Regions from separate parts of the Pseudoxanthomonas sp. YR558 genome, predicted to be linked through region 1. Evidence: riboswitches for the same ligand, from Rfam matches in the RefSeq annotation. Region 1 holds a riboswitch; the other holds the start of a gene.
The links. A riboswitch is a leader RNA that binds a small molecule or an ion and turns the genes downstream of it on or off. The one in region 1 is predicted to bind cobalamin.
Positions count from the first base shown of each region.

Region 1 (10,302 bases):
CCAGCACCTCAACGCGCCCGAAGCGCGCATGTACCTGTCGCGGCAGCTCTACGAAGAAGCGCTGCACGTGCAGTTCTACCTGACCCTGCTGGACAACTACCTGCCCGACCCGTCGGAGCGCTTCAAGGCGTTCGCGGCGGTGGAGAACATCCCGGCGATCAAGAAGAAGGCCGACTTCTGCTTCAAGTGGATCGACAGCATCCAGGACATGAAGCGGATCGAGACGCGCGACCAGCGCCGGCAGTTCCTGCTCAACCAGATCTGCTTCGCCGCGTGCATCGAGGGCCTGTTCTTCTTCGCCGCGTTCGCCTACGTGTACTACTTCCGCTCGCGCGGCCTGCTGCCGGGCCTGGCCAGTGGCACCAACTGGGTTTTCCGCGACGAGAGCTGCCACATGGAGTTCGCGTTCGAGTGCGTGCGCACCGTGCGCGAGGAAGAACCGGACCTGTTCGACGACGTCATGCAGCAGCAGGTCTACGACATGCTGGAAGAAGCGATCGAGTGCGAAGTGCAGTTCGCCGAGGACGTGCTGTCGGGTGGCGTGGCCGGCATCTCGACACGCGACATGCGCCAGTACCTGCAGCACTGCGCGGACCAGCACTTCGCCAAGCTCGGCATGCCCAAGCGCTACGACGTGCGCAACCCGCTGCCCTTCATGGAGCTGCAGGACGTGCAGGAGCTGACCAACTTCTTCGAACGCCGTGTGTCCGCCTACCAGCTGGGCGTGCAGGGCGAAGTCGGCTTCGACCACGCGTTCTAGCGCTGGCCCCCTGTAGGAGCGACGTAAGTCGCGACCGCGGCAATGAGACCTCATGTCTCTGCGCCACCCCTAGGATGTCGGCGCCAGGCACCGCGCCATAGGTGACCCATCGGGTATCCCGAACATTCGTTCGAGCGGTCGCGACTTACGTCGCTCCTACACCAGCACAACATCCGGCGCGCTATGCTCCCGCCGGGAGTACGCGAACCGGAGCACCACCATGACCGAACTGGCCAACGCCGAAGCGCGCCCCCTCGAGGCGCGCTTGCTGCACATGGTCTTCCCCGACCACACCAACCACCTGGGCACGCTGTTCGGCGGCCAGGCGCTGGCGTGGATGGACATGTCGGCCTTCATCGCCGCGTCGCGTTACGCGCGCACCACCGTGGTCACCGCACGCTCGGAACAGGTGGACTTCAACCAGCCGATCCACAAGGGCGACCTGGTGGAAGTGGTGGCGCGCGTGGTGAAAGTTGGGCGTAGCTCGATGAATGTCGACGTCGAGGTCATTACCGAGAACCTGCTGACCGGCGAGCGCAAGCTGTGCACGCGCGGCCACTTCGTGATGATCGCGCTCGACCCGTTGGGCCGGCCGACCCAGGCACCGCCACTGAGCCCTGCCGAAGCGTAGGGCGGGCCTTGGCCCGCCACCACGCTCACCGCTCTACGACGATCAGGCCGCCTGCGCCTGGTCGCCGCGCAGCACCCGCGCTGCCGCCACCATCCGTTCCAATGCGGTGCGTACTTCCGGCCAGCCGCGGGTCTTCAATCCGCAGTCCGGATTGACCCATATCTGTTCCGGCCCCAGCACGGCACGCGCTTTCTCCAGCAGGTCGATCATCTCGCCGCCGGTGGGAATGCGCGGCGAGTGGATGTCGTAGACGCCTGGTCCGATCTCGTTGGGATAGCGGAACTTCACGAACGCGTCCAGCAACTCCATGCGCGAGCGCGAGGTCTCGATGGAGATGACGTCCGCATCCATCGCGGCGACGGCCTCGATGATGTCGTTGAATTCCGAGTAGCACATGTGGGTATGGATCTGGGTGTCGTCCCGCACGCCGGAGGCGCTGATGCGGAAGCACTCTACGGCCCAGTCCAAGTAGGCCTGCCAGTCCGCGCGACGCAGCGGCAGGCCCTCGCGCAGCGCGGGTTCGTCGATCTGGATCACGCCGATGCCGGCGGCTTCCAGGTCCAGCACTTCATCGCGCAGCGCCAGCGCGATCTGCCGGCACGTCTGCGCACGCGCCTGGTCGTCGCGCACGAACGACCACTGCAGCACCGTGACCGGCCCGGTCAGCATGCCCTTCATCGGCCGCTCGGTCAGCGATTGCGCATACCGCGACCAGCGCACGGTCATCGGTGCGGGACGCGACACGTCGCCATAGATGACCGGCGGCTTCACGCAGCGCGAGCCGTAGCTCTGCACCCAGCCGTTCTTCGTGAAGGCGAAGCCGTCCAGCTGTTCGCCGAAGTATTCCACCATGTCGTTGCGCTCGAACTCGCCGTGCACCAGCACGTCGATGCCGATCTCTTCCTGGATGCGCACGCAACGCGCGGTCTCGGTTTCGAGGAAGGCATCGTACTCGGCGTCGGACAGCTTGCCGCCCTTGTGGCGGGCACGCGCATCGCGCACCTCGTGGGTCTGCGGGAACGAGCCGATCGTCGTGGTCGGGAACGACGGCAGCGCGAAGCGCGCCTGCTGGGCCGCGCGCCGCTGCGGATACGGCGCATCGCGATCGATGTCGGCGGCTTCGGGCGACGCCAATCTCGCTGCGACGGCCGGGCGGTGCACGCGCGGAGAGTGGCGACGCGATTCGATGCGGTCGCGCGCGACCGCCAACGCGGCATCGGCGGCGCGCGGGTTGCGCAAGGCATCGGCCAGCACACGCAGTTCCTCGATCTTCTGCCGCGCGAAGGCCAGCCACGACTTCAGGTCTGACGGCAGGGCCTTCTCGCCGGTGACATCCACCGGCACGTGCAGCAGCGAGCACGACGGCGCCAGCCACAGGTGGCCCAGTTCCAGATGGCCCTGCGCGTACTTGGCCAGGATCAGCGCGTTGTCCAGGTTCGTGCGCCAGATGTTGCGCCCGTCCACCAGGCCTACCGAGAGCACGCGCGCTTTCGGCCATTGCTTCAGCACGTCGTCCAGCTGCTCCTTGCCGCGCACCAGGTCCACGTGCAGGCCATCGACCGGAAGCGCGCACGCCAGCGGCAGCTGCGCATCGAGACGGCCGAAGTACGTCGCCAGCAGCAGCCGGGGACGGATCGTTTTCGCGAGCACGGCGTACGCGCGCAGGTAGGCCTCGCGCGTGGCGTCGTCCAGGTCCAGCACCAGGCAGGGCTCATCGACCTGTACCCAGTCCGCACCGGCGGCGTGCAACTTCGCCAGCAGCTCCGCATAGACCGGCAGCACGCGCTCAAGCAGGGCGAGACGATCGCTGCCATCCACGGTCTTGGACAGCAACAGGAAACTCACCGGACCCAGCAGCACCGGCCGTGCGGCATGGCCGGCGGCGCGCGCTTCCAGGAACTCGGCCACCGGCTTGTCGCCGCGCAGGCGGAACTCCTGGCCTGCGTGCAGTTCCGGCACGAGGTAGTGGTAGTTGGTGTCGAACCACTTGGTCATCTCCAGCGCGCGCAGGTCCACGCCGTCCTTCTGCAGGCCGCGCGCGAGCGCGAAATACCCGGCGAGCGGATCGGCATCCGCCAGCGCGCGATAGTCGTCAGGAATCGCATCGAGCAGGAAGGCGGTATCGAGTACGTGGTCGTACAGCGCGAAGTCGTTGCAGGGCACGACGTCGGCGCCGGCATCGCGCTGCAGTTGCCAGTGGCGATGGCGTAGCCCGCGTGCGGTGTCCTGCAGGTCGGCGGCCGTGGTGTCGCCGCGCCAGTAACTTTCCAGGGCAGTCTTCAGTTCGCGCTTCGCGCCGATGCGCGGGAAGCCGAGAGTGGTAACGGTGGTCATGGTGCGTGTCCTCATGCGTGGCGGATGAGGAACGAAGGAACCGCGCGCCAGGCCAGGGCCCGCCACGCCAGCGACCTTCGCCCCCGCGGGCGAGCCGGAGTGCCGGAAGGAAGCGGCGCAGGAGGACGCGTCCGCTCGCGAAGAAGGACGCAGGCTCCGGCCGCTCCCCCTCGGAAGCTCCAGGTCAGGCGGAAGACGGTCGTGTCTTCCGGCCAGGGCAGGTCTTCGGGCTCATGGACGGGCGCGTGTGCGCTGGCCTACTTCCCACCGCTTCCCGGTCCGCGAGGACCAGTGCTGTTGGCGAGGTTCGTTTCCAAATACCGCTGCGGGGCAGCGCCGGAATAGGCCCATGGAACAGGCCGCACCGGCTTCCCTTTTAATTCCATCGCTTCATTGGGATGAAGCGATGGAAACCTTGGCGATGCGGACGATACGGCGGTGAGGCGCGGTGCGTCAAGCCAGCGCGGTCACGTTTTGCCAGGAAGAGCCGGGCTAACATCGCCAGACCGGATCGGGGAACCAGGCATGGACGCACGATGGCGCGTAGTGGCAATGAGCGTGTTGGTGTTCGTCGCGGGATGCAGCCGTGAGCGGGAATCCGGTGAGGACGCCAGCCGCGTTCCCGTGGTGCCGGCCTTCGAGTTGCCGGTATGCGACGTAGAAGAATGGCGGGGGATACGGCCCACGCCGTACGAGATCGCGAAACATCGCACGTTCGATCTCCCTGCCGCGCGTTACGCCGTGGGGGATCATCCTGCTTCGTGGGGATATACGGTCGGACTCAGGGTGGACGCTGAAGGACGTGTGCAATGCCATGAGCTGTTGGACGGAGTCCCGGGTTTGCCAACGGAACCCAATCGCCAGCAGCGTCAGGCATTGGCCGCCTTGGCCCGGCTACGGTATGCGCCGTTCCTTCGTGACGGCAAGGCGGTAGCGGCACTGATCGTTGAACAGATACCAGAGGAGCGGATACCTCCCTCGCACCGTCCGATGCCTGATGTCCCGTTGAACCAAGTCAGGATCACGCTGTCGCGGGGAGGCACCATCGCAGGATGCGGCCACTCGGTCGAGGTTGGCGGTGACGGCCAGGTCATTTTCACGGGCGGCAATTGTGTTGCCGTAGAAGGACGACATGAGTATCAGATTCCCATCAGTGACGTTCGCGCACTGACAGCCGAAGCCCGCCGCATCGATCTCTGGTCGATGGAGCCACAATATCCCTATAACGGATCCGATGCCGAAACGGCCCGGCTCGTCATCCAGATGGGCGACCAGACTCTTTCCATCTACAACGAGGGTAGCCTTGAAACAGGCGTGCCACTTGCAGTCGTACGCTTTCAAGATATGGTTGAGCGAGTCTCCCGCGCCAAAGAGTGGCACGAGCTCTCGATATTCTCGCTAGACCAGTTGGAGCGCGAGGGTTTCGATTTCAATTCCGAGGCTGGCTCCGCTATGCTGGTCCGCGCCATCGATCACGGCGACGAAGCAGTGGTACAGCGCCTGGTGGCGCTCGGGACACCGCTGCGGGTTGCACCTATGCGCAAGTACCTACTCGGCAACGACAAGCCGGAAGACCTGGCCTTCCTCGAGTTCGCGCTGCGCGAGCGGTGCGCGGTGCTGGCTGCACCGATGATCGAGCGCGGCGTCTTGTTGTCGCGCGGGAGGCCTGACCAACGGAAGCTGGATCTCGCGTTTCGGGCGGCCATCGAGAGCGGCCGGCTCGCCGCCGTGCAAGCGGTCTGGAACGGCGGCGCCCCTCTCAAGCCATCGCTGCACTACATGGCAACCCCTGTGGACCGGCCGCGCGATCGGCCACGCCGGACGTCGGTGGTGAACTTTCTGGTGCTGCCATGGCAGGATCAGGCGTGGGAGGGGCTGCCCATCGCACAATGGCTCGCGGGCCAGGGCATGCGGCTGGACGAGCGGACGCTCGACGGAAGTACCTTGCTGCATGCCGCAGCCAACGCCAACGACATCGCTTTCGTCCGCTTCCTGCTGGCGCAAGGCCTGGATGTGTCGATCCGCAACGAGCGGGGTGCGCAAGCCCTGAATGTCAGCGGGGATGAAGACATCGCCCTGGTGTTGCTCAGGGCGGGAGCCCGGACGGATGCGCCCGGCAATTCACACGATTCGTTCTTCCTGCACCAGGCCAAGCAGCGGGGCTGGTACCGAGTCCTCGAATGGCAACAACAACCCGATCAGAGCGCGCGCTGACGCGGCGCGTGCGGGGTTCGGCCCTTCCATCCGTCTATCCGGTAGAGCCTGCTGGACACACCGTGCGAATGCCGACCGACTTGCCACGTTCCCCCCAGCGCCGCCGCTGGCTGACTACCCTCGCCGCTACGCCGCTCGCCGCCATCGCCTGGCCTCGCCTCGTCTCCGCCGCTGCCTGCGACGACGCCGCGAACTGGATCCCGCCCGATGCCTTCCTCGCCGACCTGCCGCGACTGATGCAGGCGCTACGCGTGCCCGCCATCGGCATGGCCGTCGTCGAGCGCGGCGAAGTCGTGTGGTCGCGCAACCTTGGCGCGCTGAATGCAGAGACACGGGCGCCGGTAGCCGACGACACGCTGTTCGAGGATGCCTCGCTCAGCAAGCCGGTGTTCGCCTACCTGGTGCTGCAACTGGCCGACCAGGGCGTGATCGACCTCGATGCGCCGCTGGTGCGCTACCGGCGGATGGACTACCTGGCCGACCATCCGTGGGTGGATCGGGTCACCGCGCGTGACGTGCTGCGCCATTCCACCGGCATGCCGAATTGGCGCAAGGACCCGGCCCACGAGAAGCTCGTACCCGCGGTGAAGCCCGGCACACGCATCGACTATTCGGGCGAAGCGATCTTCTGGCTGCAACTGGTGGTGGAGACGCTGACCGGCGAGAGCCTGGATGCGTCGATGCAGCGCCTGCTGTTCGGCCCCGCCGGCATGCACGACAGCAGCTATACGTGGAGCAAGGCGCTCGCCGCACGCTCGGTGTACGGCCATCGCGCCGTGGAGGACGAGGAAAGCGGCATGCCGCCGCAGATGCTGCGCGACACCTGGAACGCAGCGCAGACCGTCGCGGACCGCTGGGGCAAACCGCTTTCCACCTGGCGTTACGAAGACGCCGCACGCGCGCTGCCCGAAGTGCAGGCCATCACGCCGAAGGGCCTGGTGAACTGGCCCGGCGACATCCTCGCCAACGCAGCGGCCAGCCTGCGCACCACGCCGACGGACTACGCGCGCTTCATGGCGTTGATGGTGCGCACGCCGCGTGCGCCATGGCAGATCAGCGAGGCCACGCGCACGGCGATGCTGACCAAGCAGATCGACGTGCCCGGCCGCTGGACCGACAAGGGCCTGGGTTGGAATCTCGAAGCCACGCCACGCGGCCCGGTGTTCTACCACTCCGGCAGCAACGGCGGCATCTTCAAGAACTTCGCCCTCGGCGATGCGCGCGGCCAGCGCGCGCTGGTCGCGCTGACCAACGGCGGCAGCGGCAACGTGCTGTACCGGCGCGTGGTGCGCGCCGCGACGGGACACGACCTGCTGGCGTTCGACCTATAGGCCCTGGAACACGAACGGCTCCGCGGGCTTGAAGTCCTTCACTGCGTTGCCGGCGAAGACATTGCGCTGGTCCTGTCCCAGGTCCAGCCGCAGCACCTTGCCGGTTTCCTTCGAGAAATCGACGTCCTTGAGGTCCACCCAGAAGGTGTTCGGCGTCAGCGCGGATTCGAAGAAGTAGAGCTTGCGCTTGTGGTCGGCGACCGTGCGCCAGCGGGTGGAGGAGATGTTCGGCTCTTCCGGCGTATTGATGCCGAACGGCACCGACGCGTTGCGGATCACGCTGAAGACGCTGGCCAGTGCCTTCACCGGATCCTCGGCCTTGGGAATCGCATTGACGTAGAACGAGGCGCGCGCGAAACGGTCCGACGCGCGGTTGGTGCCCGGCAGCATCACCGTGCCACCGATCTGCTTCCAGTAGGTGTTAAGCGCGAGCTGCTGGTCGAACACCGGTGAGTTGGTCATCACCTGGTACTGGCGGCCATGGTGGATCACCTGCTTGCCGTCGATGTACTCGACGATGGCGCTGTCGCCGCTGGCGTCCGACATCGACAGGTGAAGCGTGGTCAGCCGGTCTTCCCCCGGAACCTTGTCGGTCACCACGGTGAAAGGCTGCTTGCGCAGAGCATCGACCGCCTCCTTCACTGTGCCGTAGTTGTCCAGTACGTACTGCGCCCAGGCCGCGATGCTCAAGCCGGGACCGCGACCGTCGTAGGCGGGATACTCGGATTCGACCAGCCACAACACGTTGGCGACCAGGCCGGCCTCGTTCATGCCGTCGGTGGTGGAGACCTCGTAGCCGGTGGCGATCACGCTGCCGTACTTCGACGTCCAGGTCACCGAGTTCGGGCCGGCCTGTCCGCTGCGGGCCATGCCGCGCGGGAAGATCCACAGATGGGTGGCCACGTCATTCTTCCAGTCCATCGAGCGCGCAGTGATCACGTCCTCGTTGGCGCCGAGATAGACCACGCGCGTGCAAGCGGCGGCGGGCGGAGCGGCGAGCGATGACAGCAGGGTGGCGGCGAACGCAAGCGGCAGTACGAAGCGACGATCCATGACGGTCTCCGTGAAGGCGGGAACAGGTGGTGCGCGACGGCGGCGCCCGCCCTTTATGCCAGCGGGTGTGTTAAACAGCGATCCTCAGCCGCCCCCGAGATGCTGCCATGGCCATCCCCCTGTCGCCGCACCGTTCGTCCACCCGCGCGCCGCTCCTCGCCCTCCTGGCGATGACCCTCACCGCCTGCGTCAGCACGCCCGGCCCGCAGGTCGCCGGCAGCGGCACCTGCCGCGATGCGTCGCTCGGCTGGGCGGTCGGCCAACCGGCCGACGAAGCCACCCTGCGCCGCCTGTCCAGCGAAAGCGGCGCGGGCCTGGTCAATCCGATCGGCCCCACCACGGTGGTGAAGCACGATGCGCGCAAGGACCGTCTGCGCGTGTACATCGATGCGAGCAACCGCATCACGGCGGCGCGCTGCGAGTAGTCGCTCGCTCTCCCACGCCATGCGCCGCGACCACATCCTCACCCTCTCCTGCCCGGACACCACCGGCATCGTCTATCGCGTCACCGGGCTGCTGTTCGACGCCGGCTGCAACATCCTCGACGCGCAGCAGTTCGGCGACGAGGAATCCGGCCGCTTCTTCCTGCGCGTGCACTTCGACCTGCCCGACAGCATCACGGCCGAAGCGCTGCACGCGCGCTTCCGGCCGCTCGCCGACACGTTCGCGATGGACTGGCAGCTGCACGACGCGCGCCGCAAGGCGCGGTTGATGGTGCTGGTCAGCAAGCAGGGGCATTGCCTCAACGACCTGCTGTTCCGCGTGCACAGCCGGCAGCTGCCGGTGGAGATCGCCTGCGTGACGTCCAACCACGCCGACTTCGCACCGCTCGCCCAATCGTACGGCGTCGCCTTCCACCACCTGCCGGTTTCCGCCGAACACCGCGAAGAGCAGGAGCATCGCATCATCGACCTGGTCGAGCGCGAACGGATCGACCTGGTCGTGCTGGCGCGCTACATGCAGATCCTCTCGCCGACGCTGTGCGATGCGCTGGCCGGCCGGGCGATCAACATCCACCACAGCTTCCTGCCCAGCTTCAAGGGCGCCAAGCCTTACCACCAGGCGCATGCGCGCGGGGTCAAGATCATCGGTGCGACGGCGCACTACGTCACGCGCGACCTGGATGAAGGTCCGATCATCGAACAGGACGTCGCGCGCGTGGACCATGCGATGACGCCCAAGGAACTGGTGCGGATGGGCAGCGACATCGAATCGCTGGTGCTGGCCCGCGCGGTGCGCCGCCACGTGGAGCACCGCATCCTGCTCAACGGGCACCGGACGGTGGTGTTCCGGTAGGCCTGGCCGGCGTAGGGATAATCGGTGTGGGAGCGACGTAAGTCGCGAGCTTTTGGTGTTGCCAGAGGAAGAGCTCGCGACTTACGTCGCTCCCACAATCAGCCTTCCTGCCTCGTCTGGAACTCAACTGCCCACGCGCCGCCTAAGCCCGACCAGCACCGCGTACACGATGGCCAGCACCACGACCGCCACGCCGATCGCCGTCCACTCGCGCGTACTCAACGTGGTGAGGATGGCGACCATGCCGACGACCGCCAGGCCCGGAACTAGCGGACCGCCGCGCAGGACGAAAGGTTCACCGCGCTCGCGCAGGTCGGTGCGCTGCGCCCGCCAGGCGGCCGCGCAGACCATCACGTATACCAAGCAGACCGCGCCGCCGGAAATCAGCACCAGCGCTTCGAAGTTACCCACCACTGCCAGCAGACAGGCGATGCCGGCATGCGTGGCCAGTGCCAGCAGCGGCACGCGGTGGGTGGCGCTGACGCGACCGAAGGCCTGCGGCAGGTAACCATCGCGCCCCAGCGCGAACAGCAGCCGTGAGGATCCCAGCAGGTTGCCCAGCAGGAAGCCCGCCATGGAAATGCACGCGGTCACCAGCAGGGCGATGCGCGCCGGATCCCACAACCGGCCTGCGGCTTCCGCGATCGGCACGCTGCTGGTCGCCAGGGCCGGGCCCAGCACAC
Region 1 is NZ_FPCI01000001.1:2,240,655-2,250,956, forward strand. Features, by position in the region: gene BM365_RS10480 (ribonucleotide-diphosphate reductase subunit beta) at 1-760, shown strand, start outside; gene BM365_RS10485 (acyl-CoA thioesterase) at 981-1,391, shown strand; gene metE (5-methyltetrahydropteroyltriglutamate--homocysteine S-methyltransferase) at 1,434-3,725, opposite strand; cobalamin riboswitch at 3,924-4,158, opposite strand; gene BM365_RS10495 (ankyrin repeat domain-containing protein) at 4,251-5,939, shown strand; gene BM365_RS10500 (serine hydrolase domain-containing protein) at 6,020-7,270, shown strand; gene BM365_RS10505 (linear amide C-N hydrolase) at 7,265-8,323, opposite strand; gene BM365_RS10510 (hypothetical protein) at 8,431-8,748, shown strand; gene purU (formyltetrahydrofolate deformylase) at 8,768-9,619, shown strand; gene BM365_RS10520 (APC family permease) at 9,743-10,302, opposite strand, start outside.

Region 2 (10,302 bases), on a different contig from region 1:
TTCGGTCAGCAGGCTGGCGATCAGCACCGACAGCAGCCCGACCAGGACGAAATACGCATGCGAGGCGAACTCGCCCGCGGCGTTGGCGGCGGCCTCGCCATCCAGTCCCTGGCGCGCGCGCGCGCGCCAGGCCAACGCGTACAAGCCGCCGATGCACGCCGACATCGACGCGAACGCCAATCCGTAAAAGGTGAACATGAAGGCGAGCGGACGCGCCCCGTTGGCGTCGTTCAGCGGCATCGGCAGCCAGCCGCCGGTGATCCACGCGAAGAAGGTGCCCAGCAGCAGGCGCAGCGGATATACGTAGACCAGCACCAGGAACACCAGCAGCAGGCTGAGCAAGGTGGCCGGCACGCTACCGAGGCGGTAGCGCCGGCTCCAGCGCACGTGCGCGTACCAGAACATCGCCACCATCGCGAAGCTGGCAGCGAACGCCGGCACGTTCTTCAGCGCCTGCAGCAGCGCGCCGATGCTGTCCGGGATGCGATCCACCGAGATCACCAGCAGCGTGACCGCGAATGCGAAGGCCGCATCCACGAACGCCTCAAGCCTCGTCACCCCATGGCCGCGCCAGCTGGCCTCGTCGTCACCTGCGCTCATGCCCACCCGTCTCCCCGTCAGGCCTGCCGATGGAATGCATCATATCGGGCCGTCGCGAGGGGCCGGGGGTAGAATCGACCGCATGTCATTCGCCTCCCAAACGCTCACCGGCAGCAAGCCGGAACAATACGCGCAGCTGGTCGAACAGGCGCGCGCCCTGCTGGCCGGCGAACCGGACCGGATCGCCAATGCCGCCAACCTGGCCGCGCTGGTCTACCACGCCCTTCCGGACTTCAACTGGGTGGGCTTTTACTTCTTCGATGGCCGGGAATTGGTGGTCGGTCCGTTCCAAGGCTTACCAGCCTGCGTGCGGATCCCGTTGGACAAGGGGGTCTGCGGAGCCGCCGCACGCACCCGCCAGACCCAGCGCGTGGACGATGTGGACGCCTTCCCGGGCCACATCGCCTGCGATTCCGCATCGCGCTCGGAATTGGTGGTCCCGCTGGTGAAAGGGGGCGAACTCGTCGGCGTGCTCGACCTGGACAGCCCTCGCCTGGCCCGGTTCGATGCGGACGACCAGGAAGGCATGGAACGCATCGCCGCCATTTTCCTGGATTCACTGACATGACAGGCACCAAGCTGCGCAACATCGGCCCCAAGTCCGCCGCCTGGCTCCGCCAGGTCGGCCTGCGCACGCAGGAGGACCTGGAGTCGGTCGGCGCGGTCGAGGCCTTCATCCGGGTCAAGCGTGCGGGGTTCCGCCCCAGCCTCAACCTGCTGTACGCGCTGGAAGGCGCGCTGCTGGATTGCCACTGGCAGCAGTTGCCGGAAGCACGCCGCGGCGAACTGCTGGTGGCCTACGACGCGGCCGCGGCCCTGCTGCCGCCGCCACGTGGCCGCCCCGCGGCTGGCCCGGTGACGACGACCCACACCGAGCAGGAAGAAGACACGGGCCCGTCCCTGAACCTGTTTGACTCGCGCGGCGACGACTGATCGCCTGGAGTGACCGCGTGGCCTGACGGCGACGCGAGCGCTTCCCGTATACTGCGCGCGCTTTCAGGTGACCCGCGCCTCGTGCCGGGTTGAAACGGGAAGCCGGTGACCCGCCCCACGGCGGCATTCCGGCGCTGCCCCCGCAACGGTAGGCGAAGACAGCCGCGGCATCGGCCACTGTGCGTCCACGACGCATGGGAAGGCGCCACGGCGGAGTGCCCTGCACTCGTTCGCAAGCCCGGAGACCGGCCTGGGAGTCCACTGGTTGCGATGCGGAGGGCGTCGCGGCGTGCCGCGCCGCTTCGCCTGCGCTGTCCGCTCCGCACCCCTTTCCATCGCGACTCCACGCCGAAGAATGCGCGCGGGGCGCGCGATGGAGTTGTTCCGATGCAGAGCCGTACTTTTTCCTCCCCTTCCCTGCTGGCCCTCGCGGTCGCGATGGCGCTGCCGATCGCGGCGCAGGCGCAGGACGCCACCAACCTCGACGAAATCGTCGTCTCGGGCACGCGTACCGAGGTGTCCATCGAAGACAGCCTGGTCCCAGCAGAGGTGATTGGCCGCGACGCAATCCAGCGCAGCCAGGCGCGCTCGCTGGGCGAACTCCTGCAGGGACGCGCCGGCATCTCGATCGCCAACCAGGGCGGTGCAGGCAAGATCACCACGCTCAATCTGCGCGGCGCCGAATCCGACCACGTGCTGGTGCTCGTGGATGGCGTGCGCATGGGCTCGGCGACCGCCGGCCTGCCGGCATTGCAGGACCTGCCGATCGACCAGATCGATCGCGTCGAAATCGTGCGCGGTCCGCGCTCGAGCCTGTGGGGCTCCGAAGCCATCGGCGGCGTGATCCAGGTGTTCACCCGCCGCAACACCGGCAAGGTGCGGCCGAACTTCCGCATCGGCGTGGGGAGCGATAGCACGCGTGAAGCCAGTGCCGGTATCGGCGGCGGCATCGGCCGCGGCTGGTTCGGCGCCGACGTGGCGTACACGCGCACCGACGGCTTCAATGCCTGCCGCGGCACCAGCGGGGATGCCGCGAACCCGTTCGGCGCCGGCTGCTTCGCCGACGAACCCGACCGCGACGGCTACCGCAACACTTCGGCCAACCTGCGCGGCGGTTACTCGTTCACCGATACGCTGACGCTGGAAGCCAACGCGCTGCGCGCCGATGGCGAGAGCGAGTTCGACGGCAGCTTCACCAACCGCTCCGAAACCGTGCAGCAGGTGTTGGGCACCAAGCTGCGCTACGCGCCGAGCGACAAGGTCAACCTGCTGCTGAGCCTGGGCCGCAACGACGACAAGTCCGACGACTTCCACGATGACGTGCCGTCCGGTTACTTCGAGACGCGTCGCTACGTGGCGTCGGCGCAGGGCGACTTCGCCGTGGCCGCCAACCAGCTGCTGACCGCCGGCATCGACTGGCAGGACGACAACGTGGAAAGCGCCACCGCCTTCGACATCACCCAGCGCGACAACCTGGCCGGCTTCGTCGAATACCAGGGCCGCTTCGGCGCGCACCAGCTGCAGGCCAGCGTCCGCAACGACGACAACGAGCAGTTCGGCAACCACACCACCGGTAGCCTGGGCTACGGGTTCGGCTTCGGTAACGGCCTGAAGCTGACCGCCAGCGTGGCCACCGGCTTCAAGGCGCCGAGCTTCAACGACCTTTACTACCCGTTCTTCGGCAATCCGGACCTGAAGCCGGAAGAGTCCGAGAGCGTCAACCTCGGCATCGCGCAGTACGCGGACACCTGGAACTGGACGTTCAACGTCTACCAGAACAAAGTTGACCAGCTGATCTCCTACGACGCGGCGATCTTCCTGCCCAACAACATCGACGAAGCCCGCATCCGCGGCGCGGAGTTCACCGTCGACTTCGCGGTCGCAGGCTTCGACGTCGCCACCCAGCTGAGCCACACCGATCCACGCAATCGGTCGGCCGGCTTCAACGACGACAACCTGCTGGCACGCCGTCCGCGCAACACCGCGCGCATCGACGTGGACCGCGCGTTCGGCGCGTTCCGTACCGGCGTGACGTTCAACGCCGCGGGTGAGCGCTACGACAACCTGGCTAACACCGTCCGCCTGGGCGGCTACAGCACGCTGGATCTGCGCCTGGAGTACGCCATCGCACCGGCATGGACGCTGCAGGCGAAGGTGGGCAACGTATTCGATCGCGAGTACGAAACCGTCGCCTGGTACAACCAGGCCGGCCGCACCTACGGCCTGAGCTTGCGCTACCAGCCGGCCGAGTGATTCGACGGCGGCACGCAACAGGAAGAAGCCCGGCATTGCCGGGCTTTTTTCTGGCTCAACCGGCAGCCAACTCCGCTCCGTCGAACAAGCCCGGTTGGGTCGCCATCTCATCCCGATCCCGGAAGCCCGACAGCCCCACGCCCACCAGCCGGTAGCGGGTGGCGCCCGGCAGGTCGACGCGTTCGCGCAGCGCCAGGGCGATATCGATGAATTCCTGCGCGGAGGATGGCGGCGATTCCGGCGTGAAGCTGCGGGTGAGGATGCGGAACTGTGCGGTCTTCAGCTTCAGCACCACCGTGCGGCCCACGCGCTCGGTCTTGCGGCTGGCCTGCCACGCCTTTTCCGCGATGCGGACGATGTGCGGCTCCAGTTCCGACAACAGCAGGTCGGTGGCGAAGGTGTCTTCGGAGGAGATCGATTGCACGGGCTGGTCGGGCTCCACGGGCCGTTCGTCGATACCGCGCGCGCGCCGGTACAGGCTGCCGCCGAAGCTGCCGTAGCGCGCTTCCAGTTCGTGCTGCGCGTGCAGGCGCAGGTCGCCGACGGTGTGGATGCCATCCGCATTCAAGCGCCCCTGCATCACCTTGCCGACGCCCGGGATGCGCTCCACCGGCAGCGGCGTCAGGAATGCTTCCACCTGGTGCGGGCGCAGGACGAACTGGCCATCCGGCTTGCGCCAGTCCGAGGCGATCTTGGCAAGGAACTTGTTGGGTGCCACGCCGGCCGACGCGGTGAGCTGCGTTTCTTCGCGGATCTGCGCGCGGATGGTTTCCGCCACGGCGGTGGCTGTCGGCAGGTCGGTCTTCGGCGCGGTGACGTCGAGGTAGGCCTCGTCCAGCGAGAGCGGTTCGACCAGGTCGGTGTGACGAAAGAAGATCTCGCGCACCTGCCGCGACACCGCTTTGTAGCGGATGAAATCGGGCGGCACGAACACCGCCTGCGGGCACAAACGCTCCGCTCGCACCGCCGGCATCGCCGAGCGCACGCCGAACACGCGCGCTTCGTAGGACGCCGCGCACACCACCGAGCGCTCGCCGCGCCACGCCACGACCACCGGTCGCCCGCGCAGCGACGGATCGTCGCGCTGCTCCACCGACGCGTAGAAGGCGTCCATGTCGATGTGGATGATCTTGCGCATCACGCGATGATATCGGCGGCCGTACGCGATCGCATGGATGCGTGCACGTTGGATACGCACGCGTGTGGAGATGCGGGCGGATCGCGTGAAACCCTTGCCGCAATTGCACTTCCGCAATGGTACGCCGGCGTATGGAAAAACCTGGTTGATTTGCATCAAGACAAGCGTATGCACATGTGTGCATTATTTGCGCCTTCGCAGAACGGACGACGCAATGAACGCCCCCGCTTCCTTCTCGCGCGAACAGCTGCTGGCCAGCGCGCGCGGTGAACTCTTCGGCCCCGACAGCGGCCGTCTCCCGAACGACCCGATGCTGATGTTCGACCGCATCACCGAGATCCGCCAGGACGGCGGTACGCATGGCAAGGGCATGGTGCGCGCCGAACTCGATATCCATCCGGACCTGTGGTTTTTCCAGTGCCACTTCCTCGGCGATCCGGTGATGCCCGGCTGCCTGGGCCTGGATGCGATGTGGCAGCTGACCGGCTTCTTCCTGACGTGGATCGGCGCGCCCGGCCGCGGCCGCGCACTGGGTTCCGGCGAAGTGAAGTTCACCGGCCAGGTACTCCCCACGGCCAAGCGCGTGAGCTACGAGATCGACATCAGCCGCGTGGTCAATCGCAAGCTGGTGCTGGCGGTGGCCGATGGCCGCATGCTGGTCGATGGCCGCGAGATCTACACCGCGCGCGATCTGCGCGTGGGCTTGTTCACGTCGACGGAGAGCTTCTGATGCGCCGTGTCGTCATCACCGGCCTGGGCATCACGTCCTGCCTGGGCAACGACGCGGACACCGTGTCGGCCGCGTTGCGCGAAGGCCGCTCCGGCATCCGCCATATCCCGCAGTACGCCGAGCTCGGCTTCCGCAGCCAGGTCGGCGGTGCGCCCGAGATCGACCTCGATGCGCAGATCGACCGCAAGCAGAAGCGCTTCATGGGCGACGCCGCGGCGTTCGCGCACATCGCGCTGCGCGATGCGATCGCCGATGCCGGCCTGGACGAGGCCCTGGTCAGCCAGCCGCGTACCGGTCTGATCGCCGGTTCCGGCGGCGGTTCGGCCGAGTGGCAAATCGAAGCGGCCGACCTGCTGCGTGCGCGCGGCATTCGCAAGGTCGGCCCGTACATGGTCCCGCGCACGATGTGCTCGACGGTATCGGCGACGCTGGCCACCGCCTTCAAGATCAAGGGCGTCAGCTATTCGATCTCCGCGGCCTGCGCGACCTCCGCGCACTGCATCGGCGCGGCGGCGGACCTGATTCGCGCCGGCCGCCAGGACATCGTCTTCGCCGGCGGTGGCGAGGAACTGCACTGGGCGCTGACGATGATGTTCGACGCCATGGGCGCGCTGTCGAGCAAGCGCAACGACGACCCGACCCACGCGTCGCGTCCTTACGACGCGGACCGCGACGGCTTCGTCATCGCCGGTGGCGGCGGCATGCTGGTGCTCGAGGACTACGACCATGCGGTCAAGCGCGGCGCGCGCATCCATGCCGAACTGCTCGGCTACGGCGTGACCTCCGACGGCGCCGACATGGTGGCGCCATCCGGCGAAGGCGCGGTGCGCTGCATGCAGATGGCGCTGGAAGGCGTCACCGCGCCGCTGGACTACCTCAACACCCATGGCACCTCGACGCCGCTGGGCGACGTGATCGAACTCGACGCGATCCGCACCGCGCTCGGCGACACCCTGCCGCCGATCTCCTCGACCAAGGCGTTGTCCGGTCACTCACTCGGCGCGGCCAGCGTGCACGAGGCCATCTATTGCCTGCTGATGATGCGCGACGGCTTCATCGCGGGCTCGGCCAACATCGAAACGCTCGATGAAGGTGCGTCGGGCTTCCCCATCGTGCAGGCGAGCCGCGACGCGACGCTGGATACGGTGATGTCCAACAGCTTCGGCTTCGGCGGCACCAACGCGAGCCTGGTGTTCGGGCGCGTCTGACCGGGCGTCCGGTCCTGCCCGCGGTCGCCTCGGCGGCGGCCGCGGCGCTCAAGTTCAAAGCGTAGCGGCCGATACGGTTCCGACAGCCCTCACTGGGCATCGGTGCGTCCCCCATGTCCGGAACCTACAACGAGGTCCTCGTCCTCTTTTCGCTGCTGGTCGCCATCCTGGCGTCCTACACCGCGCTGGACATGGCCGGCCGCGTCACGACCACGCAAGGCACCTCCGCAGCGCGCTGGTGGCTGGCGGGCGGCGCGATGGCGATGGGCCTGGGCATCTGGTCGATGCATTTCGTCGGCATGCTCGCGTTCGACCTGCCGATCCCGCTCGGCTACGACCTCGCCATCACTCTCTACTCGATGCTTGCGGCGGTAGGCGTCTCCGCCTTCGCCCTGTGGCTGGTGTCGCGACCGGACCTGCCCGTGCGCCTGCTGTGTCTCGGCGCCGTGCTGATGGGCGCGGGCATCGCGGTGATGCACTACATCGGCATGGCGGCGCTGCGCATGCAACCCGGCATCGACTACGACCCGCTGTGGTTCGCGCTTTCCATCGTGATCGCGGTGGTCGCCTCCGGTGCCGCACTGTGGATCGCCTTCCATCTGCGTCGTGGCCATCGCCGGCACGGCATGCGCCTGATCGCCGCGGTGGTGATGGGCTTCGCCATCGTCGGCATGCACTACACCGGCATGGCCGCCGCCCGCTTCCCGGCCGACAGTTGGTGCGGCGCGGCGCGCGATGGTGGTGTGCCGACGCAGTGGCTGGCCGTGCTGGTGGTGGTGGCCACCGTGGCGATCATGGGCATCGCGTTGATCGTGTCCGTGCTGGACCGGCAGATGCACCTGCGCACCCGCCACCTCGCGATCTCGCTGGCGCGCGCCAATGAGGAACTGGTGCAGGCCGCGCTGCACGACCCGCTCACGAAGCTGCCGAACCGCGTGCTGCTGCAGGACCGCATCGAACAGGCCATCGAGAAAGCCAAGCGCAAGCAGGAGTCGCTGGCGGTGATGTTCCTGGACCTCGACGGCTTCAAGAGCGTCAACGATGCCTACGGCCACCAGGCCGGCGACCTGCTGCTCGCCGACGTCGCCACCCGCGTCCGCGGCCTGCTGCGCAGCCAGGACACGCTGTCGCGGCTCGGCGGCGATGAGTTCGTGCTGGTCGCCCCCACCACCGACCCGGACGATGCCGCGGTGGTCGCACAACGCATCCTCGATGCGGTGGCGCTGCCGATCCAGGCGCAGGGGATCGACGTGCAGGTCACCGCTAGCATCGGCATCGCCATGTATCCCTCCGACGGCATGACCGAGCGCGACCTGATGGCGCACGCCGATGCCGCGATGTACCACACCAAGGACAACGGCCGGAACGGCTACACGTTCTTCGCGCCGTCGATGAACATCAGCGCGCACCAGCAGCTGAAGCTGCTGAACGACCTGCGTCGCGCAGTGGAGCGCAACGAGCTCGTGCTGCATTACCAGCCCAAGTTTGCCGCACCCGACTACCGCATGGCGGGCGTGGAAGCCCTGCTGCGCTGGCAGCATCCGGACATGGGGCTGCTGCCGCCGGGGGCATTCATCGCCGCGGCCGAGCGCAGCGGGCTGATCCTGAGTCTGGGCGAATGGGTGCTGGACGAAGCCTGCCGGCAACTGCACGCCTGGGACAACGCCGGCCACGATGTGCCCACCATCGCGGTGAACCTGTCGCCGCTGCAGTTCTCCTCGCCATCGCTGGTGGAAACGGTACGCGATACGTTGGCGCGGCATGCGCTGGACCCGACGCGCCTGACCCTGGAGATCACCGAGACCACCGCCATGCGCGATGCCGACGCCAGCGTCGGCATCCTCGACGAACTGACGCGCATGGGCGTGCGGATCTCCATCGACGATTTCGGTACCGGCTACTCCAGCCTGCTGTATCTCAAGCGCTTGCCGGCCACCGAGCTGAAGATCGACCGCGCCTTCGTCCGCGAGTTGGAATCCAACGCCGACGACGCGGCGATCGTGGCGTCGATCGTGGCACTGGGCCGCACGCTAAACCTCAAGGTCGTCGCCGAAGGGGTCGAAACGCCCGGCCAGCAACAGCAGCTGCGGCAGCTGGGCTGCGACTTCTACCAGGGCTACCTGCTCGGCGAACCCGTGGCGGCGGACCGCCTCGTACATACCCGCCACGCCGCACCCGCACCCTGCCTGACGGACTGAAACCAGAAAGCACAAAGCCCGGCAGAGACCGGGCTTTGGAGCAACGCGGGAGGAGAGAGGATCCTCGTTGCAGGCGCCATTGTCGGTGCCGACTGTTACAGCGGCGCGACAACCGTCATTCCACCGTCACCGATTTGGCGAGGTTGCGCGGCTTGTCCACGTCGGTGCCGCGCGCGAGCGCGGTGTGGTACGCCAGCAGCTGCACCGGAATGGTGTGCACGATGGGGCTGAGCACACCGACATGGCGCGGCGTGCGGATCACGTGCACGCCCTCGGATTCGCTGAAATGGCTGTCCTGGTCGGTGAACACGAACAGTTCGCCACCGCGCGCGCGCACTTCCTGCATGTTGGATTTCACTTTTTCCAGCAGGACATCGTTCGGTGCGATCACCACTACCGGCATGTCCGCATCCACCAGCGCCAGCGGCCCGTGCTTCAACTCACCCGCCGGATAGGCTTCCGCGTGGATGTAGGAGATTTCCTTCAGCTTGAGCGCGCCTTCCAGCGCGATCGGGTAATGCAGGCCGCGACCGAGGAACAACGCGTCGGACTTCGGCGCGAAACGCTCCGCCCACGCGGCGATCTGCGGCTCCAGGTTCAATGCGTGCTGCACGCTGCCCGGCAGGTGGCGCAGCTGTTCCAGGTAGTCGGCCTCCTGCTCCGGCGTGACCTTGCCGCGCAACTTGCCCAGCACGACGGTCAGCTGGAACAGCGCCGCCAGCTGGGTCGTGAAGGCCTTCGTCGACGCCACGCCGATCTCGGCGCCGGCGCGGGTGTAACAGACCAGTTCGCTGGCGCGCGGGATGGCGCTCTCGGGCACGTTGCAGATCGACAACGTGTGCTGGTGGCCCAACGACTTGGCGTACTTCAGCGCCTCCATCGTGTCCAGCGTTTCGCCCGACTGCGAAATGGTGACGATCAGGTGCTTGGGGTTCGCGTACGCGGCACGATAGCGGTATTCGCTGGCGATCTCGACGTTGCATGGCACGCCGGCGATGGCTTCCAGCCAATAGCGCGCGGTCATGCCGGCGTAGTAGCTGGTGCCGCAGGCGAGAATCTGCACGCCCTCGATGTCTTTCAACGCCGCTTCGGCGTTCGCGCCGAACAGGGTGGGCGAGAAGCCGCCGTCGATGACCGCCTCGATGGTGTCGGCGATCGCGCGCGGCTGTTCGTGGATTTCCTTCTGCATGAAGTGGCGGTACGGGCCCAGCTCCAGCGAGGCCAGCGACACGTCGGACACGT
Region 2 is NZ_FPCI01000002.1:169,566-179,867, reverse strand. Features, by position in the region: gene BM365_RS12410 (TMEM175 family protein) at 1-600, opposite strand, end outside; gene BM365_RS12405 (GAF domain-containing protein) at 683-1,168, shown strand; gene BM365_RS12400 (TfoX/Sxy family protein) at 1,165-1,533, shown strand; cobalamin riboswitch at 1,582-1,802, shown strand; gene btuB (TonB-dependent vitamin B12 receptor) at 1,921-3,786, shown strand; gene dinB (DNA polymerase IV) at 3,842-4,924, opposite strand; gene fabA (3-hydroxyacyl-[acyl-carrier-protein] dehydratase FabA) at 5,139-5,654, shown strand; gene fabB (beta-ketoacyl-ACP synthase I) at 5,654-6,862, shown strand; gene BM365_RS12375 (putative bifunctional diguanylate cyclase/phosphodiesterase) at 6,976-9,060, shown strand; gene glmS (glutamine--fructose-6-phosphate transaminase (isomerizing)) at 9,176-10,302, opposite strand, start outside.
Region 2: it holds a riboswitch for cobalamin, as region 1 does, so the genes downstream of both, btuB (TonB-dependent vitamin B12 receptor) here and metE (5-methyltetrahydropteroyltriglutamate--homocysteine S-methyltransferase) in region 1, are expected to answer to the same signal.